Regions from separate parts of the Cupriavidus sp. F041 genome, predicted to be linked through region 1. Evidence: predicted binding sites of a transcription regulator. Region 1 holds the regulator's gene; each other region holds the start of a gene.

Region 1 (10,471 bases):
GCCTGGCCGCACGCCTCGATGCGGCCGACGGACAGATCGAAGCGCAGATGGACATCCTGCGCCGCGAGCACCATGCCGAGACCTTCCGCATCCTGCTGCAAGACCTGCAAGGCATGCTGACGGTGGAGCAGATCGCCGACCGTCTGTCGGACCTGGCCGATGCCATGCTCGACGTGACCTTGCAGGCCGTCTGGCGCCAGCTTGCCACGCGGCATGCCGAGCAGCCGCGCTTTGCCGTGATCGCCTACGGCAAGCTGGGCGGCAAGGAGCTGGGCTATGCCTCGGACCTCGACATCATCTTCCTCTACGAGGACGAACACGAACGCGCGCCCGACGTCTATGCCGCCTACGCGCGCCGGCTGATCACCTGGCTGACCAGCCATACCGCTGCCGGCACGCTGTTCGACGTCGACACGCGCCTGCGCCCCAACGGCGAGGCGGGGCTGCTGGTGACCAGCTTCGAAGGCTTCCGTCGCTACCAGCAGCGCGAGGGCGACAACACTGCCTGGGTGTGGGAGCACCAGGCCCTCACGCGCGCACGTTTTTGCGCGGGAGACCCGGCGATCGGCGCGCACTTCGAAAGCCTGCGCGACGAGATCCTGCGCCAGCCTCGCGATGCCGCCACGCTGCGCGGCGAGATCGTCGCCATGCGCCACAAGGTGTCCGAGGGGCATCCCAACCCAAGCGGTCTGTTCGACCTCAAGCACGACCGTGGCGGCATGGTCGACATTGAGTTCACGGTGCAATACCTCGTGCTGTTGCACAGCCACGACCATCCCGCGCTGACGCGCAATGCCGGCAATATTGCGCTGCTGCGCACCGCCGGCGAGCTTGGCCTGATCGATGCCACGCTGGCGCGCGAAGTGGGCGACGCGTATCGCGTATTCCGCGCGCGCCAGCACCAGTTGCGCCTGGATGGCCAGGCTCACGCACGTGTTGCGCCGGGCGCCGTGGCGCCGCAGGCGGCGCAAGTCCGCTCGCTCTGGCAGGCGGTGTTCGGCGAGCCGGCAGAGCCCGGAAAATGAATCCGCCCGTGGCCGGCGCCGTGCGCTGGCCGGCTTTGCTGGCCGCGCTGGCGGCGACTGCCGCCCTGAGCGCCGCCTTTACCTTCGTACCATGGCTGCATGCGCAGGGACTCTATCTGCGCGACGCGGTCATGGGCCACGGCGCGGCCGGCCAGTGGTGGCGCCTGTTTACGGCGATGTGGGTCCACCTCGGCTGGCAGCACTGGCTGGCCGACCTGCTGGCTGCCGCGGGCCTGATGCTGCTGGTCGGGCGCGAGGCGCGCGCCGGCGCGATGCTGGCGGTGCTGGTTGCCTGCGGCATAGCGGTGCAGTTGGCGCTGTGCCGGGTTCCCTCGGTGGGCTGGTATGGCGGATTGTCCGGCGCGCTGCACGGGTTGGCCCTTTGGGGTGGTCTGCGCCTGCTGATTGGCAGTGGCGTGTCGCGCGTGCTTGGGGTGGTGCTTTGCCTGGGCGTGCTGGTCAAGATCTGGCTGGAGCAGTCGTGGCTCGCGCCGGTGGTATTCGACGCGCAGTGGGGCTTCGGGGTGGTGCGTATCTCGCACGCGGCCGGCACGGTGGCCGGCCTGGCGCTTTGGCTGGTGCAGGAGTGGTGGCAACGCCGTCACGGCCAGTCAGCCGCATAGGCATGCCGGAGGCAGGATGCCCGGCCTCGGCACAGCGTCATTCGCTTAGCGCGGTTTCGCCGAACGCCGACGCCGTCCGGACCAGCTCAGCAGCAAGCCAAGTGCGCACAGGCCCAGCGCGAGCGGCCACGACAGCGCACCGCCGCCACCGCCACCGCCGCCACCGTCGGAGGATGTGCCGGGCGTGCTGGGCGGAGGCGGCTGGGCCAGCTGCGTGGCGGCGATGACGGCGGCGTTTGCATCGAGCAGGCCTGCACCACATTTGCCGGTACCCGTGGTGGTCGTGCAAAACGTGCCTGCAGGGTGGGGGCGCGCAGAACTCTTCAGGGTGGCAAGCACCTGGGCGGGTGTCAGCGCCGGATTGGCCGCGAGCATCAGCGCTGCCACGCCCGACACCAGCGGCGTGGCAAAGCTCGTGCCCTGGGAACTGGTGACCGTGTAATTGCCAAGCGACGTGGTGCCGTCATTGGAGAGGGTGCGGATGAAGGAATTCGCCACCGAACACGTATTGCCGTTGCTGCCTTGCACGACTTTGGAATTGCCGCAGCCACCGCCAGGCGCGCTCAGCGAGACTTGCGGTCCCACATTGGCATAGCCGGCGTTCTCGCCGTCGTTGGCGTGGGCCGTGACGGCCACCACGCCACTGCAGTCGGCTGGCGCCTCGACCGCACTGGCGCTGTTGCCTGTGGCGGCAACCACGATCACGCCGTTGGCGGCGAGGTCGTTCACGGCCTGCTGCTCGATGCTGGAGCAGGTGCCGCCGCCCAGGCTCACGTTGATCACGCGCGCGGGGGTGGGGTTGGCCGGAGCATTGGGCACGGCGAGGCCGCCGGCCCACCGCATGCCATCCACGGTGTCGGACAGCAACGCGCCGCAGCGGCCGGATACGCGCACCGGCTGGATGCGCGCGTTCCAGTCCACGCCGGCGATATTCACCCCGTTGTTGGTCAGCGCTCCCAGCGTCCCCGCCACGCGGGTGCCGTGCCAGCTATTGTTGGTGGCAGTGGTGGTTGGCGCCGATGTGCCGGGACAGGTGAATCCGCTCGGTACGCCGTCGCCAGCATCGGTAGCATCGGTGTCGCGCCCGTCGCCGTCATTGGCGATGCTGGTGTCGGTAATGAAGTCATAGCCAGGCACGATGCGCGCGGCCAGGTCCGGGTGCGGCAGGTAGCCGGTATCGAGCACCGCGATCACGAGGCTGCTGCTGCCGCGCGTGCGGTCCCATGCCGGCGGCAGGTTGACGCCGCCCACCACTTGCGCGGGCGTACCGAGGTACGGCTGGTTGAGCGCGAATTCGGGATCGTTGGGTGCCGTGTCATGCAGGTGCAGCCAGCGGTCCGGCACCACCTCCGCGATGCGGGGATCCTGGCGCAGCCGGGCGGCGGTGGCCTCGGGGTCGGCGGCATCGCTGCCGGAGACGCTCAGCAATTGCAGGCTGCCGCCCATCTGGCGCTTGACCGCGAGCGCCACGCCAGTATTCTGGCGAACGCTCAGCATGCGGTCGGGCTGGCCGCTGGCGGCAGCGCTGCTGCTGCCGTCGCGCCAGCGTACGATGAAGTTGCCGCTGTAGCGCGGCGCCGGGCGTGCGGCGGGGTCGGGAGCCGCGCTGGCGGAGGCCGGTGCCCCCAGCCAGAGGGCGGCGCCCAGCGCCAGCAGCAGGGCGCCGTGGCGCGCTATGCGTCTTGTGCCGCATGACCGGTACTGAAGCGGTTGCTGCATGTCTGCCTTCTCCCGTTAAGCCCGCGTCGGACTGACCGCGGTGGGGCTTTCCCTGCGGAGCGCCCCGGAATCTGCAAGAGCGCGATCGCGCCGGGAACCACGGTTACAGCATTCAACCTTCAACGTTCAAGTCAGGGAAACCGGCTACAGAGCCTGCCCGCCCCGCCATGCCCGCAGTGCGGGCGCGCCGGCTTCAGCCCGGCGGCATGTCGCGTCCCATGGGCATGGTGCGATTCGGCTTGAGCACCCGGTCCGGTTCGGCCAGCTCGATGCGGGGAGCGGCTCGCAGCGTGGCCACGGCCTGATCCATCGTAGCATCACCGGATTGCGAAATGGCAGTGACCAGCCAGACGCCGCCCGACATCGGCCGCTTGACGACGAAACGGATCGGCCCGGAAATCGACTCCAGCAGGCGGCCGGCCTCTTCGGAGCCGGTCACCGGCGGCGCGCTGAAGCGCACCATGATGTCGCCCACGGCACGGTCGGCGCTGATACTGCTGGCCGGCGCGTAGGGGCGCTGCTGCGCCTGGCAAGCGGTGAGTGCGAGCAGTGCCAGCAGGCCGCAGGCGGCGGTGATCCGCAGCGGGCGAGCCATTGAGCGGGAGTGCGGCAGTTTGCCGGTTGACATGGGATAACTCCTGGATGGTTACTGGGCCGGTGCGGGACGCGGGCGATCAGCTTGCGCTCCGGCGCGAACGGCGCACTTCCCGGGCCGTGCCGGTGGCGCCGCGCACGCCTTGCGCGAGCATTTCCTCGGCGTGCTGCACGGTGGTGGCGGTCACGGTGGTGCCGCCCAGCATGCGGGCGGTCTCGACCACGCGGCCGGCCGGGTCGAGTGCGCGGATGCGCGAGCGGGTGACCGAGCCCTTGCCTTCGGGCTGGCTGGTCTCCTTGCTGACCAGCAGGTGGGCGCCGGCCTGGGCGGCGACTTGCGGCAGGTGGGTCACGCACAGCACCTGGCGGGCTCGGCCAAGCTCCTGCAGCCGGCGGCCTACCACTTCGGCCACCGCACCGCCGATGCCTGTGTCGACCTCGTCGAAGATCAGGGTCGGGGTAGGCGCGGCCTCACTGGTGATGACGGAGATCGCCAGGCTGATACGGGCGAGTTCGCCGCCCGAGGCCACCTTGGCGAGGGGACGCGCGCTGACGCCGGCATGGCCGGCCACCAGGAACTCGACTTGTTCCAGGCCGTGGCTTTGCCCTTCGTCGAGCGGGTGCAGCGCCACCGCGAAGCTGCCGCCCGCCATGGACAGGCCTTGCATGGCGTCCGTGACGGCGGCCGACAGACTTTCGGCCGCCACCTTGCGGGCGGCGCCGAGGTGCTGGGCGATGGTCAGGTAAGCGGCTCGGGCCGCGGCCTCGCGCGCCATCGCCTTGTTCAGGTCCTGGGCGGACTGGAGGTCGTCGAGCTGCTGGCGGCGGGCCATCAGTTCGTCGGGCAGTTGCTCAGGCGGCAGCCGGTACTTGCGCGCGGTGGTGTGCAGAGCCTGCATGCGCGCTTCCACCAGTTGCAGGCGTTCGGGGTCGAGATCGAGCCGGTCGACATAGCGGTTGAGCGAGTGAGCGGCTTCCTCGACCTGCACCAGGGCCGGGTCCAGCGCCGCCAGCACGTCGCCCAGGCCGGGATCGACGCCCGCCAGCTGCCGCAGGCGCTGCACCACGCTGTTGAGTGCCGACAGTACCGAGCCATCGGCCTCGGACAGCGCTTCCAGCGCGGCGCGGCTGCCCTCGATCAGCCCCGCGGCGTGCGACAGCCGGTTGTATTCGGCCTGGATGTCTTCCCACTCGCCAGGTTGCGGCGCCAGCTTCTCGAGTTCGCCGACCTGCCATTCGAGCCGTTCGCGCTCAAGCTGCATCTCGCGCGAGCGGTGCTCGATGGTTTCGCGCTGGCGCACGCAGGCACGCCACGAGCGCCAGGCCTCGGCTACGGCGCCCGCCTGGGCGGTAAGGCCGGCATGGGCATCCAGCAGCAGGCGCTGGGCGTCCGGGCGCAGCAGCAACTGGTGGGCATGCTGGCCGTGGATGTCGACCAGGCGGTCGCCGATGTCGCGCAACTGGCCCAGCGTGGCGGCGGCGCCATTGATAAAGGCCTTGCTGCGCCCGCTGGCGTCGACGGTCCGGCGCAGCAGCACGGTGCCATCGTCGCCGGTGAGGTCGTGTTCGGCCAGCCATTCATCGAGCCCGGCGGGGGTGGCGAAGGTGGCGCTGATGCTGGTCCGGGCGGCGCCTTCGCGGACCACGCCGGCGTCGGCGCGCTCACCCAGCACCAGGGCCAGCGCATCGATCAGGATCGACTTGCCGGCGCCGGTCTCGCCGGTGAAGACGGTGAAGCCCGGGGAGAAGTCGAGGTCGAGCGTATCGACGATGACGAAATCGCGGATGGACAGGCTGCGCAGCATCGTGGGCGATGGGTCGGGGTCAGGGGCGGATTCGGTTTGGGGGCGGCGGATCTGGGCCGGATCGGTCAGGATCGGCGCGGCTCAGAGCCGGTTGTCTTCGCTCGGGTACTCGTGCCAGTGCAGCTTCTTGCGCAGCGTGGCGTAATAGTTGTAGCCGATCGGATGCAGCAGGTTGACGGTCTTGGCCGACCGGCGAACCACAATGCGGTCGCCCGGCAGCAACGAGGTCAGCGACTGCATGTCGAAGTTGACGCTCGCGTCGCGCGCCGTGGCCACCTCGATCGAGACTTCGGCGTCATGCGGCAGGACGATCGGGCGGTTGGACAATGCATGCGGGGCAATCGGCACCAGCACCAGCCCCGACAGGGTGGGGTGCAGGATCGGGCCGCCCGCCGACAGCGCATAGGCGGTCGAGCCGGTCGGCGTCGAGACGATCAGGCCGTCCGAGCGCTGGTTGTACATGAAGTGCCCGTCCACGGAGACCGCCAGTTCGACCATGCCGGAGATGCCGGAACGGTTGACCACGACGTCATTGAAGGCCAGCGCGGAAAAGATCACGCCGTCGTCGCGTACCACCTGCGACTCCAGCAGCATGCGGGTCTCCGACTCGTAGCGGCCTGCAAGCATGTCGGGCAGCACCGAATGCACGTCTTCCAACGGGATGTCGGTCATGAAGCCGAGGCGCCCGTGGTTCACGCCGATCAGCGGCACCGGGTAGCCGGCCAGCTGGCGCGCCAGGCCCAGCAAGGTACCGTCGCCGCCGAGCACAACCGCCACATCGGCATGCTTGCCGATCTCGTCCGGCGCCAGCGCCGGATAGTCGGTCAGCCCGGTAGCCATCGCGGTTTCGCGCTCGAACACGACATCCTGGCCGTTCCGGAGGATGCAGGCGGCCAGATCCTCCAGCGGGCCCTCGATGCCGGCAGTGGCGTACCTGCCGATCAGGGCGACGGTGCGAAAGGGCGCGCGCGCGGCGCCGGGCGTGGGGAGCGAAGACATGCCGGGATTAGACCATACCGCCGCGACCATTGTCAGCAGATGGGCACCTGCGGCCGGGCCGGAACACGGATGAGCCGCCCGAACGGGGTAAACTTGCGTAAAATCGGGAACATCATGGATGAACGTGCAAAAACGCTTCTCAAAACCCTGATCGAGCGCTATATCGCCGAGGGACAACCCGTGGGCTCACGGACCTTGTCGAAGTACTCCGGGCTCGATCTGTCCCCTGCCACCATCCGCAATGTGATGTCGGATCTGGAGGAGATGGGGTTTATTGCCAGCCCGCATACCTCGGCCGGGCGCATTCCGACGCCGCGGGGTTATCGCTTGTTCGTCGACACCATGCTGACCGCCCAGCCGCTGGATGGCGCGCTTAACCTGGCTGAACTGACCGGCAAGATCCAGGGCCAGTTGCGCGGCCAGCAGCTTGGGCCGCAGCGGATGATCACCTCGGCGGCTCATACCTTGTCCAACCTGTCTCAGTTCGCCGGCGTGGTGATGACCCCGCGCCGCGCCCAGGCGTTCCGCCAAGTGGAATTCATGCGGCTCTCGGACAAGCGCATCCTGCTGATCATCGTCACGCCGGAGGGCGATGTGCAGAACCGCATCATCCAGACCGAACTGCCATATACCCCGTCGCAACTGGTCGAGGCGGCCAATTTCATCAACTCGCACTTTGCCGGCATGAGCTTCGACAACGTGCGCGACCACCTGCGCGGCGAACTGCAGGCGCTGCGCATGGATATGTCGCAGCTGATGCAGGCCGCGGTGGAGGCGGGCAGCAACGCCATGGCCGAGGAAGAGGACGATCACGTCTTTATCTCGGGCGAGCGCAAGTTGCTCGAAGTGGAGGATCTTTCCTCCAGCATGGAAAAACTGCGCAAGCTGTTCGACGTGTTCGAGCACAAGACCGGCCTGCTCAAGCTGCTCGATGTCTCCAGCCACGCCCAGGGCGTGCAGATCTTCATCGGCGGCGAGAGCAAGCTGGTGCCGCTGGAAGACATGGCGGTCATTACCGCGCCCTACGAAGTCGACGGCCAGATCGTCGGCACGCTCGGGGTGATCGGGCCGACCCGCATGGCCTACGAGCGGGTGATCCCGATCGTCGACATCACTGCGCGCCTGTTGTCCAGCGCGCTCAGCCAGAACTAGTGTCGTCCTGGTCCGGTCTCACAGACTGCCTGTTCCGTTCATCCTGTAAGCTCGGCGAGACCTGGCGGCCGCGCGCCCTGTGCCCGCGCCGCTCCGCCACACCGGAAATTACATGACGTTTACTCCCGAGCCGGCCTATCAGCATGGCCAGGCGCCGCGCACGGCGATCCTGCTGATCAACCTCGGCACACCCGATGCGCCGACGCCTAAAGCGGTCGGCAGCTACCTCAAGCAGTTCCTGTCGGATCCGCGCGTCGTGGAGATTCCCCGCGCCGCGTGGCTGCCGATCCTGTACGGCCTCATCCTGCCGCTGCGCTCGCGCGCGTCGGCGATGAAGTACGAATCGATCTGGCTGCGCGAAGCTCATATGACGGGGTCGCCGCTGCTGGTGCACACCGAGCGCCAGGCCCATGCCTTGCAATTACTGCTCAACCAGCATGGCCACGAAGTTACCGTGGCGTGCGCCATGCGTTATGGCAACCCCTCGATCGGGTCGGTGCTGGAGGCGCTGCGGCGCCAGGGGACCGAGCGCATCCTGCTGCTGCCCCTGTACCCGCAATACTCAGGCACCACCACCGCGACCGCCTTCGACGAGGCGTTTCGTGTGCTCAAGGCGTGGCGAAACCAGCCGGAGTTGCGGCTGGTCAAGCATTTTCACGACCATCCGGCGTACATTGCGGCCTTGCACCAGCAGGTCGGGGCATACTGGGCGCAACACGGCACACCGGATTTCGCGCGTGGCGACAAGCTGATCCTGTCGTTTCACGGGGTGCCGCGCAGGACGCTGGAACTGGGCGATCCCTACCACTGCGAATGCCTGAAGACCGGGCGCCTGCTGGGCGAGGCGCTGGGTTTGCAGCCCGGGCAGTACCAGGTCACGTTCCAGTCGCGCTTCGGCAAGGCGGAGTGGCTGCAGCCCTATACCGCGCCTACCCTGCAAGAGCTAGGCAAGGTCGGTACCGGCCGGGTCGACGTGTTTTGTCCCGGCTTCCCGGCGGACTGCCTCGAAACGCTCGAAGAGATCGCCATGGAAGGGCGGTCCGCGTTCCAGGTGGCTGGCGGCAAGGTATTCCACTACATTCCTTGCCTCAATGATGCGGAAAGCTGGATCGCCGGGCTCGCGGAGATCGGATTGCAGCACCTGCAAGGCTGGCCGCTGCGGATGCCCCATCCGCATGAACTGGAAGCCCGGCGCACACAAGCCCAGACCCGCGGTGCGGCGGCATGAGCGGCGCGGGAGCAACGGCATGGAGGTGAATGCATGAACGTATCTTTTGAGGCCGATGCCCGCCTGCGCATCGATAAATGGCTGTGGTGCGCGCGATTCTTCAAGACGCGCTCGCTGGCGGCCGAGGCGGTGGAGCGAGGCAAGGTCCAGGTCAATGGTCAGGCCTGCAAGAATTCGCGCGAGGTCAAGCCGGGCGACACGGTCGTACTGGAGGCGCACCAGCAACGCTGGGAAGTGGTGGTAAAGGGCGTTGCGGGAGCCCGCGGTCCGGCAACCGTCGCCCAGACCCTCTATGCGGAAACCGAGGCCAGCGAGGCGCGCCGGCGCCAAGACGCGGAGAACAGGCGGCTCAACGATGAACCGGCGTCGCGCTTGCAGGGCCGACCGACCAAGCGCGACCGGCGACAGATCGATGGAGTCAGGGGGTGAGGAGGGCAGCCGCGCGGGCGGTCGCCCGGACTCACCTGGCTGGGTCAGCGAACGTAGGGGATGATGTAGTGCTTGAAAACCGCCTTGCCGCTGCCGTACTCGGTGTCTCGCGGCGTGAACGCGCCGGAAAGGCAGATAAAGGCTGTCATCACCGATAATGCGGCGAGTAGGAAGACCGTCAGAACAGGCAGCTTATGCATGGCTAACCTTTCGAGAGTGGCCCGACGTGTGATGCATCTTCGACCCCGTTATTTTTGTCATTTTTATACCTTTTCATCTTAGGGTGTGCGCTGCTGCAAAGCAATATGGCCCCTATTTTCACGCACCTCTCTTTGTAACCTTGTGTTTCACTGCACCATCCCGGTGCGCCCTTGAAAAACAGACGCTTGCCACCAACTGCAGGCTACATTTGCCGATTGACCACCCGGCGGCCTGCGACCAGGCAGGCCGCGTCCTTGTATTGATACGGATCGACATGGAAGAACAGAAGCAGACGCCACCCACCACGCCGCCGCTCACGCCCGCCAGCGAGGAGCTGAACACCGCCCCGGCCGGCCAGGCCGAGAACGCCGCTGGCGACGTGGCGGCCCAGCTGGCCGCGCTTGAAGCCAAGGCCAAGGAGCACTATGACATGTTCCTGCGGGCAACTGCCGAGGGCGAGAACATCCGCCGCCGCGCCCAGGATGATGTCACCAAGGCGCATAAATTCGCCATCGAAAGCTTCGCCGATTACCTGCTGCCCGTGATGGACAGCCTGCAGGCCGCGCTGGCCGATGGCTCAGGCGATATCGCCAAGCTGCGCGAAGGGGTCGAGCTGACAGCGCGCCAGCTCCTTAGCGCCTTCGAGAAGGGCAAGATCGTCGAACTGAATCCGGTCGGCGAGAAATTCGACCCGCA
Region 2 (10,471 bases), 400 kb from region 1:
TGGATTGTGGAAGCGGCGGAGATCACGGGCACCAATACGAGGCGGCGGCTCATCCCATACGTCTGGAGCTCACCGCCCGACCCATTCGTGGCCAGCGTCTTGTAGCCCCCTTTCATATTCAGTCCAGTGATATTGTCTCCCGCATTGACCTGGGTGCCATTATCCGCATAGTTGGCATATGCCAGCCGCTTCGCTTTGAAATTGGCGGCAGTGGGATCCGAGCCTGCCGCTTTCGTGCCACTGAATGCGTTCTGCGGAACGGCATTTGTCCAGTTTGCCGAGGTATAAGCGTAGCCGGTAAAGTCCGGGGGCATGGTGCTGATATCTCCATTGTTCTTGTAGATGCCAAAGCGCGCATTCCATTGATCGTCAACGGATACTTTTGCTCCTGGGGTGCCGACCTTATCGTTGAGACTGGAGCCGCAGTAACCCACACTCATCTCCGACTTGGTCTCGTTGGCGTTCGTCGAGCCGTCGAGGTTGTACCATCCCATCTCTCCCGGGCTTGCGGTCTTGGTGCCGTCGTACAGCACAGTCACCCATTCGCCAACCTGGAAGCCGTAATCCGGCGCTGTGCCTCCAGCCTTGGGCCGCAAACCAACGGGGATCGGGCACGAGCTTTGCGCATGGGAACGCGTCGCCACGGCCACTGCGGCTACCGCATTGCTGGAAGCGCCACCAATCAGTTGGATAAGATAGGCCACGATGCCGCTTGTCGTGTGGCTGCATTTGGCATAGCGGGCATTGGCTGCTGGCGAGAATCCGGCGCTGAAGGCGCCAGTCAGCGTGTCACTAAAGGCGATTTCCGACGAGGCGATGGATGCGGATGCTTTCTGGTATCTCACGCGGTTGGCGTTTCCCGCAGTGATCCCCGCACTGGCGGCTCGCGCCAGCGCATCGGACGCGCCGTCCAACTCCTCTGCCGCTGCGAGTGCACAACTGTCTAGAGCCGACTGCAACTCGGTTTTCGCCACGAACAGCCCGCCAAGGTCGATAACCAGTCCAGCCATGCCAAGCAGAACTGCAAGGGTCAGGCCGACCATGGGGAGAATGACGCCGCGTGCTTTCTGTGTTCTGGATTTGGACATAGGACATCGACCACTGGTTGAAATCACATGACAGTCGACTCTCACGCATCAGAGAATCAGGCGGAACGGCCACAATCCGGACCAGCTTCCCTGTGGACTACAATCGCCTGGCTTGCTACCCTTGCCGGCAAGGAGCCCCACGCGGGCACCACGCTCTCGCGCGCTGCCGGCTGGTTTCTTACTTGCATTTTTAGTCTTGCCGGCGCCAAACAGAAATCCCCCGGAGGGATGATTCGTCACTGAAACATCGAGGGATCGCAGCTGGCTACCGCGATGTGGAAATCAGTCCAGGGCATGCGCCAGGCATATCTGGATATTCGGGCACGAGGCGCCGCCACAAGCAAAAACCCCCGCCGGCTCGCGCCAGCGGGGGTTTTTGTTACTACGGGTAATGCGGGTAAAGCAGGCTGCCAGGTTGGCAGGCCGGCAGATTTACATCATGCCGTCCATGCCGCCCATGCCACCCATGCCGCCCGGCATTGCCGGAGCCGACTCGTCCTTCGGCAGTTCTGCCACGGCGCAATCCGTGGTCAGCATCAGCGAAGCAACCGAAGCAGCGTTCTGCAGCGCGGTGCGGGTCACCTTGGTCGGGTCCAGCACGCCCATTTCCACCAGGTCACCGTACTCGCCGGTGGCGGCGTTGTAGCCGTAGTTGCCCTTGCCGTCGATAACCTTGGCCACGACGACCGAAGCTTCTTCACCAGCGTTCAGCACGATCTGGCGCAGCGGCTCTTCCATGGCGCGCAGCACGATCTTGATGCCGGCGTTCTGGTCAGCGTTGTCGCCGGTCAGGTTGGCGATGGCAGCGCGAGCGCGCAGCAGGGCCACACCGCCGCCGGGGACAATGCCTTCTTCCACGGCTGCACGGGTTGCGTGCAGTGCATCTTCCACGCGCGCCTTCTTTTCCTTCATTTCGACTTCGGTGGCTGCGCCGACCTTGATCACTGCAACACCGCCGGCCAGCTTGGCCACGCGTTCTTGCAGCTTTTCACGGTCGTAGTCCGAGGTCGCTTCTTCGATCTGGGCACGGATTTGCTTCACGCGTGCTTCGATCGAGCCTGCGTCGCCGGCGCCGTCGATGATGATGGTGTTTTCCTTGCCGATTTCGATGCGCTTGGCTTGACCCAGTTCTTGCAGGGTTGCCTTTTCCAGCGTCAGGCCGATTTCCTCGGCGATCACTGCGCCGCCGGTCAGGATGGCGATGTCTTCCAGCATGGCCTTGCGGCGGTCGCCGAAGCCCGGAGCCTTGACAGCAGCGGTCTTCAGGATGCCACGGATGTTGTTCACCACCAGGGTCGCCAGGGCTTCGCCTTCGACGTCTTCAGCGATGATCAGCAGCGGGCGGCCCGACTTGGCCACTTGCTCCAGCACCGGCAGCAGGTCGCGGATGTTCGAGATCTTCTTGTCGAACAGCAGCACGAACGGGTTGTCCAGGGCGACAACTTGCTTTTCCGGGTTGTTGATGAAGTACGGCGACAGGTAGCCGCGGTCGAACTGCATGCCTTCCACGACTTCCAACTCGTCGGCCAGCGACTTGCCGTCTTCAACCGTGATTACGCCTTCCTTGCCGACCTTGTCCATCGCTTCAGCGATCAGCTTGCCGATCACTTCGTCGCTGTTGGCGGAGATCGAGCCAACCTGGGCGATTTCCTTGCTGGTGGTGGTGGTCTTGGTCAGCTTCTTCAGCTCTTCAACCGCGTTCACCACAGCCTTGTCGATGCCGCGCTTCAGGTCCATCGGGTTCATGCCGGCGGCAACGTACTTCATGCCTTCGCGCACGATCGACTGGGCCAGCACGGTTGCGGTAGTGGTACCGTCACCGGCGTTGTCGCTGGTCTTGGAAGCCACTTCCTTGACCATTTGCGCGCCCATGTTCTGCAGCTTGTCCTTCAGCTCGATTTCCTTGGCCACGGACACGCCGTCCTTGGTCACGGTCGGGCCGCCGAAGCTGCGCTCCAGCACAACGTTACGACCCTTCGGGCCCAGGGTAACCTTGACTGCGTTGGCGAGAATGTTCACGCCTTCGACCATCTTGGCACGGGCGGCGTCGCCGAATACTACGTCTTTAGCTGCCATGTTCTGAATCTCCTAAATCTGTACGAATGGGGCGCGTGGATTACTTGTTCACCACAGCCATGATGTCTTCTTCGCGCATGACCAGCAGTTCCTGGCCATCCACCTTCACGGCCTGGCCGGCATACTTGCCGAACAGCACGCGGTCACCCACCTTGACGTCGAGAGCGATCGAGGCGCCCTTGTCATCCTTCTTGCCGGGGCCCACGGCCAGCACTTCACCTTGATCAGGCTTTTCGGCAGCATTGTCGGGAATCACGATGCCGGAAGCGGTCTTGGTTTCATTGTCCAGACGCTTGACGATCACGCGGTCGTGCAAAGGACGCAGATTCATACGGACTCCTTGGTACAAAAAGTGATTTCAGGTTCACAAAATTGGCCGCCAGCACTAACGGCCAGCAGAATTGGTGCGCCGGACGAGGCCTGTTAGCACTCATGCCCGACGAGTGCTAATTATAGGGACGGGGGTTTACGTTTTCAAGTCAGCGACTTGATACGTGTTTACCCTTCCTCCGGCTATCGAGATTCACTCAACCTTGAACTTTGTCCGCTTGGCTTCGAACTCCCGCAAGCCACGGGCGCGGCCAAATTCTCAGGATTTCCTATGAAATACATGGACTTATACGAAAGGAAGCACGGTCCTGCCTGTTGATCTGCAACTGATGTTCGCCCACGTATAGAACTAGACCCCCACGCTAGAACGGGCGGAAGACAAGAGTGATTCAGGCTCCATAATGCAGGGCACTCGACGCCGGCATCCGGGCACTCGGATTTCACTGCGCGAGATCGCCAGACACCGCGATCGCAAGAAGATCTGGCAACACGGCTCGGCTGGTTGCTGAACGCAGCCCAGCTTTTTGTGGCGAAACCCAGTTCGCTCTACGAGTTGGCCCCCTCGGACAGCACAACCAGATCGACCGGCGCCACCACGCCGCCGATCGCGCGACCACACCGTACCGGTTTTTGCCCCTTGTAGCCCTGCTCCAGAGCCCGTTCGTACATGCTGCGCGTGGTCAATCCCCGCGTGCCCTCGGCTTTGTTTTGCTTCTCCAGCTTGGCGGCAAGATTCACCGCATCGCCAATCACCGTATATTCGAGCCGCGTGCCGTGGCCGATGATGCCAAACAGAACCTGGCCGCTGGCCGTACCTGCCCCGACATCCGGCGCGATCTGCCCCCGGGCTTGCCGGCGTGCGCGCCACTCGCCCACCGCCGCCATGATGGCGTCGATCGCGCGCAGCGCGTTGGCGGCGTAATGCTCGTCCTGGCTGACGGCGCCGAAGCTCGCCAGGATCCCGTCGCCCATGAATTTGTCTATGCTGCCGTGGTACGCCTTGACGATCGGCACCAGCAAGCCCTGGTACTCGCCGAGCAGCCTGATCAGCTCGGCCGGGGTCAGCATGGAAGATGCTCGGGTAAAGCCTCGCATATCCAGAAACAGGATGGCTGCCTCGCGCAGTTCGCCGTGACCGGCCATCACGGCCGACTCCGAATCCGTGATGCGATGCGCGACGGAGTCATCGAAGAACAGCGACAGGTCCGCAACGGCTTGCTGCCCTCTCAGCGATTTCACGACAAAGCTGCGGGCGCGTGCCAGCGCAAGGGCCAGTACCGCCGTGACCATCGTGATCGAGAGCAGCCTGTCAAACTCGCCGCCGTAGTGGATCTGGCTTGAACGCAGGGACGTCACATAGTCCCAGGTAACGGGGTTCCCGGTTGCATGCGCCAGCGCGTAGTGCAGCAGTACCAGCCAGCCCAGTGCCGCCGTCAACCCGGACAGCGCCACCCAGGCAGGTTCGAAACGCAAGGCACGCAGGGCAATCAGGATGAAGATGTACGCAAACTCCGTGCTCTTCAAAAAGATCTGGGGAGGCTGCTCATACTGGAGATGGTAGGCCCAGATGACGAAGATCAGCACCGCCATTTCCGCAACGACGGTAAGCCCCACCATCCAGCGGGCGAGTTGCCCCGTCACGGCAAGATAGAGTCGGACCAGCGCCAGCACCACGAACGACGTCAAGCCCAGGGGCACTGCCCGGATTGGCGCATCCGGCGAGAATCCCGCTGGCGTACCAACGTAAAGAAAGGCAAGCAGCGCCGCGATCAGGAGCTGAACGGATGTCACAAGCAGCTCGCTGTGACATTGCTCGCGCTCCAGTTCCAGCCGCACTCGCGGCGGAAACTGCATGCCTTTGCGGCCCGTACCAAGCCACGCCGCCATCCGTTGCCCATACGTAGCCATCGCGCTCCTCACGCGTGCTGCAAGTGGGCGCCGGGCCGCCACTGAGCGCTGCGCCTGGGCGCGCCTCACAATGCAACCGGCTTCAACTCGCCGCCGGAAATCTTCACGCACGTGCCAGCCGGCAACATGAGCCATTCGGCGCCCGCCGCATCCCGGCGCGCCTGGCCGGTGCAGGCATGCGTCGCGGTGCCGCAATCGTTCCTTCCCGCACGCACCACGCCAAAGCAGCGCTCCCTGTCGAGGGCAAAAGCCCCCCTCGACCCCGGCAGCAGGTGCGTGTTCTGCTGGATCGCAATCAGCACCGCACCGATCACGGTGCAGACGACCGTTGCGTTTCCCGCCTTGTGGCCCATACGGCCTCCCTTAGCTGTGTTGCACATACGGCTGCCGGCTGGATTGGCGTCACCCGCCATCGCCTCGGGTAGCCGGTTCGCCCAGCAGGCGCCGGATTAGCAGGCCGCCGCCGATGGCAAGGCACATTGCCGCGAACGCCAGCCACGCATAAGGCCAGAGCAGCGGCATCCCCACCAGCAGGAGACCGTCATTGCCGCCGGGAATCAGCAGGCTGCCCCACCCCATCATGGCACCGCCCAGGAAGCACCGGGCCATCTGCCCGAGCGACACCGAGGTAGCGCGGAGGCCGCCCGACGTCATGCCGCCCAACATAGCCCCGCCGAGCAATGCCAGCCCCAACACGCCGCGCGGAACGATGCCACTGGCCATCCCCCGGGCCAACTCGGCAAGCACGTCCGTGTATGACCACGCACCTGCCAGCAACATCATGAGCAGGAAAGTGATGCCGATCACCGTGGTCGCGGTATGCGGTTGCCAGATGCGGGTGGCCAGCCCCGCCACAGCCCCGGCCGAGCGCCCAGGCAGGAACGGGCGAATCACCCGCCAGGCAACAAACAGGACGAATAGCGCAGCAACCCCTGAAGACGCACGCAATACCGGTGAGCCAGTCTCCAGCGCCCGGTACGCGGGTGACGGCCACCAAGCGGCGAAGCCCAGGCAGCCGGCATAGAAGCCGAGCGGCGTCGCAAGGTAGGCCCATTGCCCGGAGCCCAGGCGCGCGATCGCACCGAAAACGCAGGCGCCGTTGATCAGCGCGCCCAACCCCAGCAAGGCACCTCCGGCCACTGTCACGCTATCGGCGCGGTACCCGCCCGGCATGATGGGCAGCAGATCGAGCACTTGCGCGACCAGCAGTCCGCCACAGACCCAGACCGATGCCTCGATCATGGCGAGCAGCCGGCTGAAACCGCGCGTATCGATGATTTCGTTCATCGCCGCCACCGTGCAGGTGCCCCCGCGCTGGATGGCGAATCCCATCACGCCGGCACAGAGGAAGGCAATGCCATAAGCAAGGCTGAGCAGCATGGCGTTCATGATCGGATCACTCCAGCGCACCAGAGCAGGTGAATGTCGGAGGGCATCAGTGCACTAACTACATCATGTGCGCATCCGACTTGGTTTCTACCGGAAACAGGTCCGAAGACAGCAGCACGACCGGCGCACTGCTTTCGTTCTTCCACCAATGCGACGTGCCGTTCCTCTCGGTGGTTGCTTCGCCCGCCTTGTGAACGATCGGTACCGCGCAGTTGCTGGCGTACTCGACAATCTCCCCGGAGACGATGTAGATGATCGCAGGCCGGTTGTTATGGCTATGCCATGGCACGATCCCGCCCGGCTTGACGTCCAACTGGCGCAGGCGAAGCAGCCGCCCCGGCAAGGCCACCGGCTCCTTCGACAGGTCGGTCGAAGCGCGGACGGCATCGCTTACATCCTTGGGAGCCATGGGGCCGGGCTTTTGGCCCTGGCCGTCGGCGACTCTCTGGCCACCGGGGCACTCGCCCGCCTACACGGCAAACGCCGTGAGCGACAGTGCGACAACGAGCATGCCCCCGGCGGCGGCACGCTGCCACGCAGCGCGTTGATACTGGTGCTGGACCTTCATGATGATCTCCTTGGGTTGGGAATGGCCAGGCAGGGCCGTCATGCGTGCATGGCGCTCCTGCCTAGAGAAACTCCTTGTGAATATCGATGCTTGAACGCTGGCCGATCGATTCGTAGTGCCTGCCGAGCCAGGCGTCCGCCTCTGCCCGGCCCTTGTCGCGCAGGAAGCAAAGGAAGCCCCAGTCCGCATTCAGCTTGCTGGACACACCGAGCTCTCCCATCGTCTCGTCGGAGCGGATGGAATGAATCAGCATCTCCTTCATATCGGCGCGGTCGATCTTGCCGTCCTGGATCAGCGTGGTGACAAAGGCGATGGCGCGAAGCTCGCGGATCAGCGATGAGTTGAAGCTCACCTCGTTGATGCGGTTCAAGATCTCGGCCGCCGTGGTCGGTACGCCCTTTCGCTCGATCGGGTTGATATGCACGATCACCACGTCCCGCGTGCCGCAGTTGTAGATCAGCGGGAAAATGGCCGGGTTACCGACATACCCGCCGTCCCAGAAATGCTCCCCGTCGATCTCGACCGCCTGGAACAGGAATGGCAGGCAGGCCGAGGCCAGTACCGCCTTGATGCATATGTCCTCCCGGGAGAAGACCCGGACCGTGCCAGTCTCGACGTTGGTAGCGCAAAGGTAGAGTTGGATCGGGCAGTGCTTGTTCAATGCCCCGAAATCGACATGTCTGCCGAGCACGTCGCGCAGCGGGTTGAGATTCAACGGATTGAACTGGTATGGGGACAGAACGCGCAACATCATGTCCGTCATCAGGTACATGGGCGAATGATCGAGCCCGAACCCTTCATGCATCAGCTTCTCCCACGGCAGCAGGCGAAACGGGTTGCTCATTTCAGCCACGCTGGCGATATCGCGCCAGAAGTCGTGCAGCGCCAGCCGCGCGCGCTCCGGCCCTCCTTCCAGCAGGCCATAGGCAAGTACCGCCGCATTCATCGCGCCCGCGCTGGTGGCGCTGACACCTTCCACCGCCAGGCGGCCGTCCTCCAGCAGGCGATCGAGCACGCCCCACGCAAAGGCGCCGTGGGCGCCTCCGCCCTGCAAGGCCAGCGCAACGGATTTTTGCGCCCCGCCCGGCGATCTCTTTGGTTTCGCAGACATGTCCCGCCCCTTAGTGTTGTGTCCAGCCACCGTCCATCGCGAGCGCGGCGGCCGTCATCGATGCCGCGTTTTCCGAGGCAAGAACGACCGCGAGCGCGGCGAGCTCTTCGATGCGGACAAAGGCCTTGCGCGCCCGAGCCTGGTCGGTTATCTGCTGCTCAACCAGTGGCGTCTTGACATAGCCCGGGCAGAGCGTGTTGCTGGTGATACCGTGCTCCGCAACCTCTAGCGCGACCGTTTCCGATAGGCCGATCAGCCCATGCCTGGCGGCAACATATGGCGTCTTGAACGGCGAGGCGACCAGGCCGTGAGCGGCGCCCTGGGCGGCAAACGCCCGGGCAATACCCAGCCCGATGCCGCTGCTTGAACCGGTGACGATGGTTGATTTTCCTTTCTGCATGGTTTTCTCCTGTCGGCGTTCGTCGGCGTTCGTCAAAGCTCGATAGCAGCGTGCCGCACGCCGGTGTCAAGCGTGGGGCGGTGCTGGGACGTGGTGGCGGCGGCAGCGTGGCGCGGGCCGGAATCAGCTTGCGGGGCTTCCCGTGCGACGCTGGCCGGACCCGTTGACGCTTCGTCCGCGTCACCGGTACGGGTAAAGCGCAGGTGCGTGATGTCGGTGTGGAAAAACATCGCCCACGTCCACTCGACCAGGATCCGCACCTTGCGGCCAAACGTAGGCACCCGCATCAGATACAGCGCGCGCCACATGAGCCAGGCAGGCAAGCCGGTCAGATTGACGCCATAGACGCAGGCGACCCCTTTCATGTGCCCGATGGTCGCCATCGACCCCTTGCTCTGGTATGAGAACGGTTCACTGCCCCGCTGCCCGATCTGTCCGGCCACGTTGGCAGCCAGCTGGCGCGCTTGCGCGACGGCAAACTGGGCAGTCGGTGGCGAATACTGTCCGGTCGCGGCATTTCGTACCAGCGCGCAATCGCCGATGGCCCACAGTCCCGGCATGCCGCACACCGACATATCGGCGTTGGTCTCGATGCGGCCGCGCTGGGTTGCAAGCCCGAGATGGCGAGCCAGTGTCTCGGAAAGCGGATTCGACTTGGTACCGATGGTGCAGACTACCGTCGCCCCATCGATCCTTTCGCCGGAATCCAGGGTGACCCCGTCCGCATCCACCCCCGCCGCGCGCGTTGTCAGCCTGACCTTGATGCCGCGCCTGGACATCAGCCGCGCCGCGGCCACACCGAGCGATTCAGGTAGTTCCGGCAGGAGCCGGCCGGTATCGTGGAGGATGCTGACCTCCACCTCGTCATCCCTGACCCGCTTGTAGAAGCGCCGCACGCTGCGGATGTAATCGGCAAGTTCGCCCGCCACCTCAACGCCGGAGAAGCCGCCGCCGATCACGATGAAGTGGCCGAGCCGCCGGCGCAGGACAGGATCCGATTCCAGCTCGATCCTGGCCAGCTGGCGCAGTACACGATTGCGGATAAACAGCGCGTCGCCGACCAGCTTCAGGGGCAGCGCGTGTTCGGCCATGCCCGGCACAAGCGCGAGACTCGCGCGGGTGCCGAGGGCAAATACCAGATGGTCGAACGGTATCTCGCGCGGTCCCGCAAGCGTCGTGCAGGAGACCTTTCCCTGGGCGTAGTTGACGTCCTGGACGCTGCCCATGATGAACCTCACGCGCTTGACCATCTGGCGGATCGGGACGATCACCTGTTCGGGGAACACCGATGCCCCTACCACCTCGGCCAGCATCGGATTGAACGTGGTGTAGCTCTCCTCGCTCAGCAGTGTTATGCAGGTGGAGGGCTCCACGAGCTTCTCGAGCGACCGGGCCAGGGTGGTGCCAGCGAATCCGCCCCCGATGATCACAATATTCTCTGTTCGGCGCGCATGGCGGCTCCTTGCTATGGAATAGGGTCAGTGGCGCTCAGTGACGGTCAGTGACGCCACGCCAGCTCCGGGGCATCGAGCGGAACACATAGCGCCCGATGAGGTAGTCCAACGAGAGCCGGCCGGGTCCATGGAAGAGCGTCACCAGCA
Region 3 (10,471 bases), 910 kb from region 1:
GCACTTGCCCAGCCGGCCACCCATGCCGGCACCCAAGCCGCGCCCGCCGACAGCGGCACCAACGCCGGTCTCGCCGTGCCTGGCGACCAGCAGGCCCATGAACGCGCCCGGCGCAGCGCGGCGCGGCGCGATGCCTTCGCGGCCATCGTGCTGAAGCTGATGCCGCCTGCTGCCGGCTTTGCGCTGTTCCTGCTGGTCTGGCACGGTATTGCCACGATGATCCCAGCCATCCCCACGCCGGCCGCTACCTGGCATGCCGCCGTGCCCTTGTTCGCCGACCCCTTCTACCGCAACAGCCCCAATGACCAGGGCATCGGCTGGAACGTGCTGGCGTCGCTGGCACGGGTCGCGGCAGGCTTCGGGCTGGCGGCGCTGATCGGCATCCCGGCCGGCTTCGCGCTGGGCCGCTTCGCCTTTCTCAACGCCATGATGGCGCCCATCATCAGCCTGCTGCGCCCGGTCTCGCCGCTGGCGTGGCTGCCAATCGGGCTGCTGCTGTTCAAGTCTGCCAACCCGGCGGCGATCTGGGCCATCTTCATCTGCTCGATCTGGCCAATGGTGATCAACACCGCGGTGGGCGTGACGCGCGTGCCGCAGGATTACCTGAATGTCGCGCGCGTGCTCGACCTGTCGGAATGGAAGGTGTTCACGCGCGTGCTGCTGCCGGCCGTCCTGCCTTACATGCTGACCGGCGTGCGGCTGTCGATCGGCACGGCCTGGCTGGTGATCGTGGCCGCGGAGATGCTGACCGGTGGCACCGGCATCGGCTTCTGGCTGTGGGACGAGTGGAACAACCTGAAGGTGGAGCACATCGTCATCGCGATCTTCATCATCGGCGTGGTCGGGCTGCTGCTCGAATACGCATTGCTGAGCCTGGCGAAGCGTTTCAGCTATGGCAACTAAGACGGCTACCGCGCGCAGCGCCAAGGAGAACCTCATGGAAAAGTTCGTCCGTATCGAAAACGTCGGGCAGATCTTCAAGACCAAGAAGGGGCCGTTCGTCGCCCTGCGCGATGTCAACCTGACCATCGCCAGCGGCGAGTTCATCACGCTGATCGGCCACTCCGGCTGCGGCAAGTCCACCTTGCTCAACCTGCTGGCCGGACTGGACCGTCCCAGCGCCGGCGCGCTGATCTGCGCCGAGCGCGAGATCGCCGGGCCCGGCCCGGATCGGGCGGTGGTGTTCCAGAACCACTCGCTGCTGCCCTGGCTGACCTGCTTCGAAAACGTCTACCTTGGCGTGGAACGCGTGTTCGGCGGCAGCGAAAGCAAGGCGCAACTGAAGGCGCGCACCCACAACACGCTGGCCATGGTCGGGCTCACCCATGCCGAATCCAAGTATCCGCAGGAAATCTCGGGCGGCATGAAGCAGCGCGTGGGCATCGCGCGGGCGCTCGCGATGGAGCCCAAGGTGCTGCTGATGGACGAGCCCTTCGGCGCGCTGGATGCGCTCACCCGCGCGCACTTGCAGGACGAACTGATCAAGATCGTAGCCAAGACCCGCAGCACGGTGGTGATGGTGACCCATGATGTGGACGAAGCTGTGCTGCTGGCCGACCGCATCGTCATGATGACCAACGGCCCGGCTGCCACGATTGGCGAAGTGCTGAAGGTGGACCTGCCACGGCCGCGCGAGCGCATGGCGCTGGCCGACGACAAGAACTATCACGCGTGCCGGACCGCGGTGCTGGACTTTCTGTATCGCAAGCAGCGCAATCCGGCGCTGAAGGAAGCCGCCTGAGCAGACGCCGGCAAGCGGGCGCGGCGGCATGGCAGGCCGGCATTGGCCAATGCGATGGGCACGGCTCGTCCGCTCCGCTATCATGAACCTCAAACCACACTGCCCCAGCCCGCCATGACCACCACGCCTGCCACGCCCGCCGCCCCGACTTTCGCTGCCGCGAAGTACATCAAGGAAATCGGCCGGGGCGTCAACGGCGCCCGCGCGCTGCCGCGCGAGGACGCGCAGGCCTTGTTCGATGCCATGCTGGCCGGCCGCGTGGCCGATATCGAACTGGGCGCGGTGCTGATGGCCTATCGCATCAAGGGCGAAGCCCCGCACGAGCTGGCCGGCATGCTCGATGCCGCGCACGCGCACTGCCTGCCGCTTGCCGCGCCGCCGGACCGCATCGTTGTGACCATCCCAAGCTATAACGGCGCGCGCAAGCAGCCCAACCTGGTACCGCTGCTGGCCCTGCTGCTGGCGCGCGAAGGCATTCCCGTGCTGGTGCACGGCAGCCGCCAGTTCAACGGGCGCGTGACCAGCCTATCGCTGTTCGAGGCGCTGGGCATCGCGCCGTGCAGTTCCGTGGCGCAGGCCGAAGCCCAGCTTCGCAGCAAGGACAGCCAGCCGGGCCCGCTGGCGGTGCTGCCGATCGACGTGCTGTCGCCGGCGCTGGCCGCCATGCTCGACAGGCGCATGCAGATCGGCTTGCGCAACTCCGCGCACACGGTGGTCAAGATGCTCCAGCCGGTGGGCACCCACTCCCCGGCGGAGGCGCTGCGCCTGTACAGCTACACCCATCCCGAGTACCGCGAAACGCTGACCGACTACTTCTCGCGCGAACCCGCCAATGTGCTGCTGGCGCGCGGCACCGAAGGCGAGGTGGTGGCCGATGCGCGGCGCAGCAGCCGCATCGACTGGCTGCACGACGGACATCAGCGCACACTGGTCGATCCCACCGCGGGCTCCATCACCGAAGTGCCGGAATTGCCACCTGGTAGCGACGTGGGCCAGACTGCGGCCTGGATCCGCCTCGTGCTGGACGGCAAGGCATCCGTCCCGGCTCCAATCGCTACGCAGATCGAGGCGATCCGCGACTGCCTGCAACAGGGAACGCGCGTGACCTGGGCCAGCCCGGTCTGAGGCAGGCCCTGGCGCTTTCAGCGCTTGCGCTGCGGCAACGGGATGCGATCGTCCTCGCCAGGCACGCGCGGGAACTGGTCATCCTCCCAGCGCTGGGAGGCCGCCTCGATCGCTTCCTTGCTGCTGGCGACGAAATTCCAGAAGATAAATCGGTGCCCGTCGGTCGGATCGCCGCCCAGCAGCATCACGCGCGAAGGGGCCTGCGCCGTCAGCGTCACCGGCACGCCCGGCACCAACACCGCCAAATGGCGTTCCGGCAGTATTTCGCCATCCAGCGCAACGCTGCCGTCCACCGGATAGATGCCACGTTCGGCATGCTCCGGCGGAATCTCCAGGCTGGCACCCGCATCCAGCTCGATGGCCACATAGAGCGTGCGGCTGAACACCTTCACGGGAGCCTCCGCGCCAAAGGCATCTCCGGCGATCACCGTCATCCGCACCCCGGGGCGCTCCAGCTTGGGCAGCGTTGCGGCGGGGTGATGATGGAAGGACGGTTCGACGTTTTCGAACTCCTTTGGCAACGCCACCCAGGTCTGTATGCCATGCAGGCGCGGCCCGGCATCGCGGGCGGCCTGCGGCGAGCGTTCCGAGTGCGCGATGCCCTTTCCCGCCGTCATCCAGTTCACGTCGCCCGGCCTGATCACCTGCTTGCTGCCAAGGCTGTCGTGGTGAAGGATCTCGCCTTCGAACAGGTAAGTGACGGTCGCCAGCCCGATATGTGGATGCGGACGCACGTCGGCACCTTCCCCCGGAGGCATCGCCACTGGTCCCATATGGTCGAAGAAGATAAACGGCCCGACGGTCTGCGTTGCCGCCGCGGGTAGCAGCCGGCTGACGGCAAAGTCGCCAAGGTCACGCGTATGTGGCTTGAGCAAGTGTTCGATAGCAGACATGAATTCTCCCCGTTTCGGTCGATGCTGGCGGTTAGCGCAAATGAAAAGAGTGTAGCCGCTGTAGAAACACTGCATCTCATTTGGCGATAGAACCGAAGGGCGCGTGTTCCCTCTAATCCATGTCGGATCGTTCGAGGGCTCGCCTGAGATAGTGGCCGCGCCACATCACGCAAAGCCCCGCGCAGAAAACGCTATGCAAAAACAGATTTCGATTACCAGGAACTATCAACCCTATAACTACTCCAACTTAGCAGTCCCCCGGCTTGAGTGCTAATATGTGTTGCAATGCAGTGCGTAGCCCCCCATGGGTTGGCGTACGCGGGCAACCCACCCGCCGGATGCAAAAGGAGCAATCAGAGTGAACGCGGTCCTATCTGCTGACCAAACCCAAATGACCAACCGTCTGCCCACGGTGCCCCAAGGTACCGGCACGTTTGCGCTGACGCTTCCCGGAACGCTGGGAAATCTGGACAGCTATATCCAGGCTGTCCACCGTATTCCCCTGCTCACCCCCGAGGAAGAGCAGCGGCTCGCGCGCGAGCTGCGCGAGCATGACTCCGTTGATGCGGCGCGCCGCATGGTGCTGTCGCACCTGCGCCTGGTAGTGTCCATCGCCCGCCAGTACCTTGGCTACGGCCTGCCCCATGCGGACCTGATCCAGGAAGGCAATATCGGCCTGATGAAGGCCGTGAAGCGCTTCGACCCGGACCAGGGCGTGCGCCTGGTGTCGTATGCGATGCACTGGATCAAGGCCGAGATCCACGAATACGTGCTGAAGAACTGGCGCATGGTCAAGGTGGCTACCACCAAGGCCCAGCGCAAGCTGTTCTTCAACCTGCGCAGCCACAAGCAGGGTGCCCATACCTTCACCCCGGAACAGATCGACGCGGTTGCGCGCGAGCTGAACGTCAAGCCGGAAGAAGTGATGGAGATGGAAACCCGCCTGTCTGGTGGCGACCTGGCACTCGAAGGCCAGATCGACGACGGCGAAGAGGAATTCGCTCCCATCGCCTACCTGGCTGACAACCACAACGAACCCACCCGCGTGATCGAGGCCCAGCGCCACGACCGCATGCAGGTGCAAGGCCTGGAGGAAGCGCTGTCCAAGCTCGACGAACGCAGCCGCCGCATCATCGAAGCGCGCTGGCTGCAGGTCAACGACGACGGGTCCGGCGGCTCCACGCTGCACGAACTGGCTGACGAATTCGGCGTCTCCGCTGAACGTATCCGCCAGATCGAAACCGCGGCGATGAAGAAGATGAAGGGAGCGCTGCAGGCATTTGCCTGAGGCGCGCCGGGCGGCGGCGGGCATTTCACCCCCGCTCTTTCCCGAAAGCAACAGGGCCGGTCTCGCGACCGGCCCTGTTTCATTTTGTCTGCCGGTTACACCGGCCGCGCCCCTCAGGAAGCAAGCAGTTGCTTGATGTCGTGCGCAATTGGCTCCGGTCCCTGGCCGTGGCGAATGAACAGCCGCAGCTTCCCGCTAGGGTCGAACACATAGCTGCCCGCCGAGTGGTCCATGGTGTAGTTGGACGGCGATGTACCTGGCACCTTGGCGTAGAACACCTTGAAGTCCTTGGCGACCTTCTGCAGCGCGGCGTCGTTGGCCGGGCGCATGCCCAGGAAGCGCGGATCGAAGGCCGGCACGTATTGCGCCAGCAGCGCCTGCGTATCGCGTTCGGGGTCGACCGTGACAAAGAGCACCTGCACCTTGTCGGCATCCGGCCCCAATTGCTCCATGACCGCCTTCAACTCAGCCATGGTGGTCGGGCACACATCGGGACAATGCGTATAGCCGAAGAACATCACCACCGCCTTGCCCTTGAAGTCCGCGATCGAGCGCACCTTGCCGTTGTGATCGGTGAGGACGAAATCCTTGCCGAATTCACTGCCGCCGGTGATATCTACGTTCTTGAAAGACGCGCGCTGCTGGCCGCATGCAGCAAGCAGCAGCGAGCACAACGCCAGCAGGCACAACCGGCGGAAGGTGGCGAAGGTGGGCAGGAAGCCAGGAGGGAAGCGGTTCAGCATGCGGGTTCGGGTGGTTTGGCGAGCCATGACCGTCCGGCAATCGGCCGGACGCGGCAAGGTCACATTAACAGATGTGATGCAGTATCGCCGATTGGGGCCGCCGCGCGCTCAGGCCGCGACAAGATGTCGCAAGCCGCCGTCCGGCCGCTCAGCCTTGCGGCAGGAACTTGAAGTAGTGATCGACCAGCAGCGCGGCGAACAGGAGCGAGAGGTAAAGGATCGAGAAGCGGAAAGTCCGCTGCGCCAGTGCGTCGGAATAGTTGCGGTACATCTTCCAGGAGTACGCGAGGAAACCGCCCCCCAGGATCAGCGCCGCCGCCAGGTAAATGTAACCGCACATCCCGTACACGAAAGGCAGCAGCGTGGCCGCGATCATGATCAGCGTGTACAGCAGGATGTGCAGCAGCGTGAAGCGCTCGCCATGCGTTACCGGCAGCATCGGCAAGCCGGACTTGGCGTAGTCGGCGCGGCGATACAGGGCCAGGGCCCAGAAGTGCGGCGGGGTCCACGTGAAGATGATCAGCACCAGGAACCAGGCTTCGGCCGGCAGTTCGCCAGCGACAGCCGCCCAGCCAAGCGCCGGCGGCATGGCGCCGGACAGGCCGCCGATCACGATATTCTGCGGCGTGGCCGGCTTGAGCAGGATCGTGTACACCACGGCATAGCCAACGAAGGTGGCAACCGTCAGCCACATGGTCAGATCGTTGGTATAAACGTGCAGCAGCCACATCCCCGCGCCGCCCAGCACCGCCGAGAACACCAGGGTCTGGATGGTTGTGATCTCGCCGGTGGCGGAGGGGCGCCATGCGGTGCGGCGCATCAGCGCGTCGACCTTTTGCTCCACCAGGCAGTTGATGGCGAAAGCGGCGCCCGCCAGCAGCCAGATACCGGCGGCGCCCCCGATCAGCACCGGCCAGGGCACCATGCCCGGCGTGGCCAGGAACATGCCGATGATGGCGCAGAAGACGGCAAGCTGCGTCACACGGGGCTTGGTAAGGGCGGCGTATTGGCGGACCAGGTGGCGAACCCGTCCGAAGGGATGTGTGTGGGTAGCAGTAACCACTGGGGAGTTCTTGTCTTTCATGTGGCGCGCGCGGCAGCCGGCACGTCCGTAGCGATGTTCGCGGACCGGGCCGCGAGCCCTATATTGTAATTGAGACGAACCAATAGCAGCAGCAAGAGCGCCGCGCCGCCGTTATGCGCCACCGCGGCGCCCAGCGGCCAGTCGAACACGATGTTCGAAAGGCCGGTGGCCAGTTGCAGCGCGAGCACGCCCAGCAGCCAGCCGGCGCTGCGCGCCAGGCCGCCAAAGCGGCGCGCCTGCAGGCCGAACCAGGCCAGGAAAGCCAGCACGACGAAGGCAAAACCACGATGCACCCAGTGGATGGCCACCAGGGCGGAGTGCGGAATGTAATCGCCGTCGGCGGTCATGCCGAGCTGGCGCCACAGGGTGAAGCCGTGGCGGAAGTCCATGTCCGGCACCAGTTGGCCGTTGCACAGCGGGAAGTCGGTGCAGGCCAGCACCGCGTAATTGGTGCTCACCCAGCCGCCCAGGAAGATCTGGATGACCAGCAGCGCCAGCGCAATGCGTGCCGGCCAGCGCAGCGCGCCCGCTTGCGGCGCGATCGCCAGCGGCGGGTCGCTGCGCGAACCCAGCCAGATCAATGCCGCGAGCAGGCCCATGCCCAACATCAGGTGCGTGACAACGATGATGGGCTGGAGCTTGAGCGTCACCGTAAAGGCCCCAAACGCGCCCTGCACGCACACCAGCAACAGCACGCCGGTGGCGAACCAGGGCGACCGCCTGAGTTCGCGCCGCTTGACCCAGGCCAGCACCATCAGCGTGATGATCAGCACGCCGACCGCCATGGCGAAGTAGCGGTGGATCATCTCGATCCACGCCTTGGTGATGGTCACGGGCCCGCTCGGCAGGGCGGTCTCGGCGGCGCGGATATGCTCCTGCGCGGCATGCGGATTGGAGTGGCCGTAGCAGCCCGGCCAGTCCGGGCAGCCAAGGCCGGAATCGGTCAGCCGCGTGAAACTGCCGAACATGATCAGGTCCAGCGTCAGAAAGGCGGTGATCCACACCAGCTTGCGGTACTTGCTGCGATCCCCTTTGACCAGCACGTAGCTGAGCGGGAACAGCGCGATCAGGACGCCGATGATGGCGAGTTGGAGCAGCATGCGCGCCTCACCCGATGCGAGAGTACTTGAGCAGCTTCTTCAGGTCGGAGCTCATTTTCTTGGGGTCCGGGTCCTTGGGAAAGCGCATCATCAGGTTGCCCAGCGGATCGACCAGGAACAGCGTGTCCTCGATCCGCCCGCCTTGCTCCGCCGGCAGCCATTTCTGCATGGTTTCGCGATTGGCGCGCAGGAAGCGCACACCAGCATAGGGCTCGTTGTAGGCGGCCGACAGGCGCTGATCGATCGGGCCATCGTCGCTGATCAGCCATACCGGCACGATGCGCTCGCGGTCCTGCCCCTGCCCCGCACGGATCTGGCGGATGGTGAACAGCTTCTTGGCGCAAGCCTCGTCGCAGGCAGCGCCATCGGCCGTGACCAGCAGCCACTTGCCCTTGAAGCTATCCAGCGGCACGGTCTCGGCCCGCTCGTTGCCGATCTGCATCGCCGGCATCGGGCGCTGCGGCTCGACCAGCGTGCCATAGTTGGTGGAGCCGCCCGCCGGCCTGAACACGTAATAAGTGAGGTAAGAGGCAATCACAGGCGAAGCGCACACCAGCAGCAGCAACAGCATCTGGATGCGCCCGCGGCGGGTGCGGGCGTCGATGCGCGAATCTTGCGGCGCGGCGCGGGCGGCCTGGGCGGAAGCGGGATCTGGCTGTTGCATAGTGTTTCGTCTGTCTGTCGTTAGGGACGGCTGCGGTCATCTGACCGTGCCGTTCCCGCTGTGGTTCGCTGGTGGTTGCGCCGGCAATCCTGTCGCGTGCTGGTATGTGCCGTCTGCCGCCGTAACTGTCTCTCAAGCCGCCATGCGGGCGGCACGCCGCCAGCTCAACGCCACCAGCAGCACCAGCGTCAGCGCCGCCAGGCCGAACCACTGGAAGGCGTAGCCATAGTGGCGGTCGGCGCCAGTATCCGCTGGTGCCCAATCGCGCGCCAGCCCGTCGCCGTTATCGCTGCGCTGCTCAAGCACGAAGGGCTGCAGCGGCACGCCGAGTTCTTTCGCGAATGCAGCGAGATACACATTTTGTCGGATCTTCTGCCCGGCCTCCGCACTGGCGCCCTGGCCCAGGCTGAATACCCTGGGTACCGCGGCCAGCGCGGTGCCATCGAGTTCCACGTCGCCCTCGGCGGTCGGGAATGGCGCGATGCGCGTACGGTCCTGCGCATCGCGCGGCAGCCAGCCACGCAGCACCAGCACTGCCGGCGCGCCGGGATCGTTCGCCACGACGCGCAGTGGCGTCAGCACCATGAATCCGGCACGGCTGTCGGTGCCGTTGCCATGTGGGCGATTGTCCAGCAAAACGGTATGCGCCGCATCGAAGCGGCCGCGCACATGCACCCGGCGCTCCGCTACCTGCCCTTCGACCGGGGCACTGCCCACGAGCAGGGGCGGCTGCGCAGCCAGCGCCTCCAGCCGCGCAGCCCGCGCCAGCTTCTCATGGGCGCGGTCAAGCTGCCAGTTGCCGAGCGCGCAAGTGACGGCAATCACCACCAGCGCGGCGATGGTGGGTACCGGGCTCAGCGCGCGCCAAAGCTTCACGGGCGGCTCCCGAGTGCTTCCTCGAGGGCGGCGATGCGATAATGGCACATTATCTCTAGCCGACCCCGTACTTGCGGGCCCTCCATGCGCATTGTCATCATCATCGCGTTCATCCTCATCATCGGCAGCTTGGCCTCGGCGCTATTCTTCATGATGCGCGACCGCGGCAAGACGCCAAACATGATGCGCTCTCTGATGTTCCGGGTCGGTTTTTCCGTGGCGCTGTTCGTCTTCATCCTGTTCTCTCACTGGATGGGCTGGATACAAAGCACGGGCATCCGCATGGGGCCTTGAGCCTGGCGCGCCGGCCGGCGCGACAGCGCTACACGCGTTCGAACCACAAAAAACAAGCGCCGCAGTGGCTAAACTCCTGCGGCGCTTGTTTTTTGTTGTTCTTCGCCGGGAGGAGATCGCTCCCGGCGATTCCGCCGGCATCGCCGGCGGGCACTGCAGTCGGGTGCTTACAGCCAGTACACCACGATGTAGAGGAACAGCCACACCACGTCGACGAAGTGCCAGTACCAGGCCGCGCCTTCGAAGGCGAAGTGATGATCGGGGGTGAAATGCCCCTTCAGCACGCGCACCAGCACCACCGTCAGCATGATCGCGCCCATGGTCACATGGAAGCCGTGGAAGCCGGTCAGCAGGAAGAAAGTGGAACCGTAGATGCCCGAGGTCAGCTTGAGGTTCAGTTCCGTGTACGCATGGTGGTACTCGTACACCTGGAAGCACATGAAGACCGCACCCAGCAGGATGGTGAGTACCAGGCCCTGGATCAACTGGCTGCGCTTGTTGGCCAGCAGCGCATGGTGCGCCCAGGTCAGCGTCACGCCGGACATCAGCAGCAGCGCCGTGTTGATCGTCGGGATCGGCCACGGGCCCATGGTCTGGAAGGACTCGACGACCCCCGCCGGGCCGAAGTTAGGCCACACGGCGGAAAAGTCGGGCCACAGGATC

Evidence for each region. Region 1 encodes HrcA, which represses chaperone genes, less so after heat shock. Its sites were predicted from a motif close to TTAGCACTCNNNNNNNNNGAGTGCTAA; they were not measured.
Region 2: a site for HrcA is predicted at 3,588-3,614, ahead of groES (co-chaperone GroES). Genes of this name have one in related genera too.
Region 3: a site for HrcA is predicted at 4,007-4,033, ahead of rpoH (RNA polymerase sigma factor RpoH). Genes of this name have one in related genera too.

What each region holds. Positions count from the first base shown of each region.
Region 1 is NZ_JBVASY010000002.1:986,014-996,484, forward strand. It holds gene glnE (bifunctional [glutamate--ammonia ligase]-adenylyl-L-tyrosine phosphorylase/[glutamate--ammonia-ligase] adenylyltransferase) at 1-1,025, shown strand, start outside; gene rrtA (rhombosortase) at 1,022-1,648, shown strand; gene ACZY0R_RS21645 (S8 family peptidase) at 1,694-3,367, opposite strand; gene ACZY0R_RS21650 (hypothetical protein) at 3,561-3,995, opposite strand; gene recN (DNA repair protein RecN) at 4,042-5,766, opposite strand; gene ACZY0R_RS21660 (NAD kinase) at 5,848-6,765, opposite strand; gene hrcA (heat-inducible transcriptional repressor HrcA) at 6,880-7,917, shown strand; gene hemH (ferrochelatase) at 8,030-9,145, shown strand; gene ACZY0R_RS21675 (RNA-binding S4 domain-containing protein) at 9,179-9,574, shown strand; gene ACZY0R_RS21680 (hypothetical protein) at 9,619-9,774, opposite strand; gene grpE (nucleotide exchange factor GrpE) at 10,050-10,471, shown strand, end outside.
Region 2 is NZ_JBVASY010000002.1:583,739-594,209, reverse strand. It holds gene ACZY0R_RS19815 (pilus assembly protein TadG-related protein) at 1-1,088, opposite strand, end outside; gene groL (chaperonin GroEL) at 1,521-3,164, opposite strand; gene groES (co-chaperone GroES) at 3,205-3,495, opposite strand; gene ACZY0R_RS19800 (adenylate/guanylate cyclase domain-containing protein) at 4,041-5,168, opposite strand; gene ACZY0R_RS19795 (BufA1 family periplasmic bufferin-type metallophore) at 5,468-5,755, opposite strand; gene ACZY0R_RS19790 (YeeE/YedE thiosulfate transporter family protein) at 5,805-6,791, opposite strand; gene ACZY0R_RS19785 (cupin domain-containing protein) at 6,850-7,200, opposite strand; gene ACZY0R_RS19780 (hypothetical protein) at 7,261-7,401, opposite strand; gene ACZY0R_RS19775 (patatin-like phospholipase family protein) at 7,421-8,470, opposite strand; gene ACZY0R_RS19770 (SDR family oxidoreductase) at 8,481-8,870, opposite strand; gene ACZY0R_RS19765 (NAD(P)/FAD-dependent oxidoreductase) at 8,903-10,300, opposite strand; gene ACZY0R_RS19760 (DoxX family protein) at 10,359-10,471, opposite strand, start outside.
Region 3 is NZ_JBVASY010000002.1:71,583-82,053, reverse strand. It holds gene ntrB (nitrate ABC transporter permease) at 76-903, shown strand; gene ACZY0R_RS17380 (ABC transporter ATP-binding protein) at 938-1,741, shown strand; gene ybiB (DNA-binding protein YbiB) at 1,856-2,866, shown strand; gene ACZY0R_RS17370 (pirin family protein) at 2,884-3,759, opposite strand; gene rpoH (RNA polymerase sigma factor RpoH) at 4,151-5,047, shown strand; gene ACZY0R_RS17360 (SCO family protein) at 5,161-5,790, opposite strand; gene ACZY0R_RS17355 (heme o synthase) at 5,939-6,874, opposite strand; gene ACZY0R_RS17350 (COX15/CtaA family protein) at 6,871-7,974, opposite strand; gene ACZY0R_RS17345 (SCO family protein) at 7,982-8,638, opposite strand; gene ACZY0R_RS17340 (SURF1 family protein) at 8,771-9,514, opposite strand; gene ACZY0R_RS17335 (twin transmembrane helix small protein) at 9,599-9,808, shown strand; gene ACZY0R_RS17330 (cytochrome c oxidase subunit 3) at 9,976-10,471, opposite strand, start outside.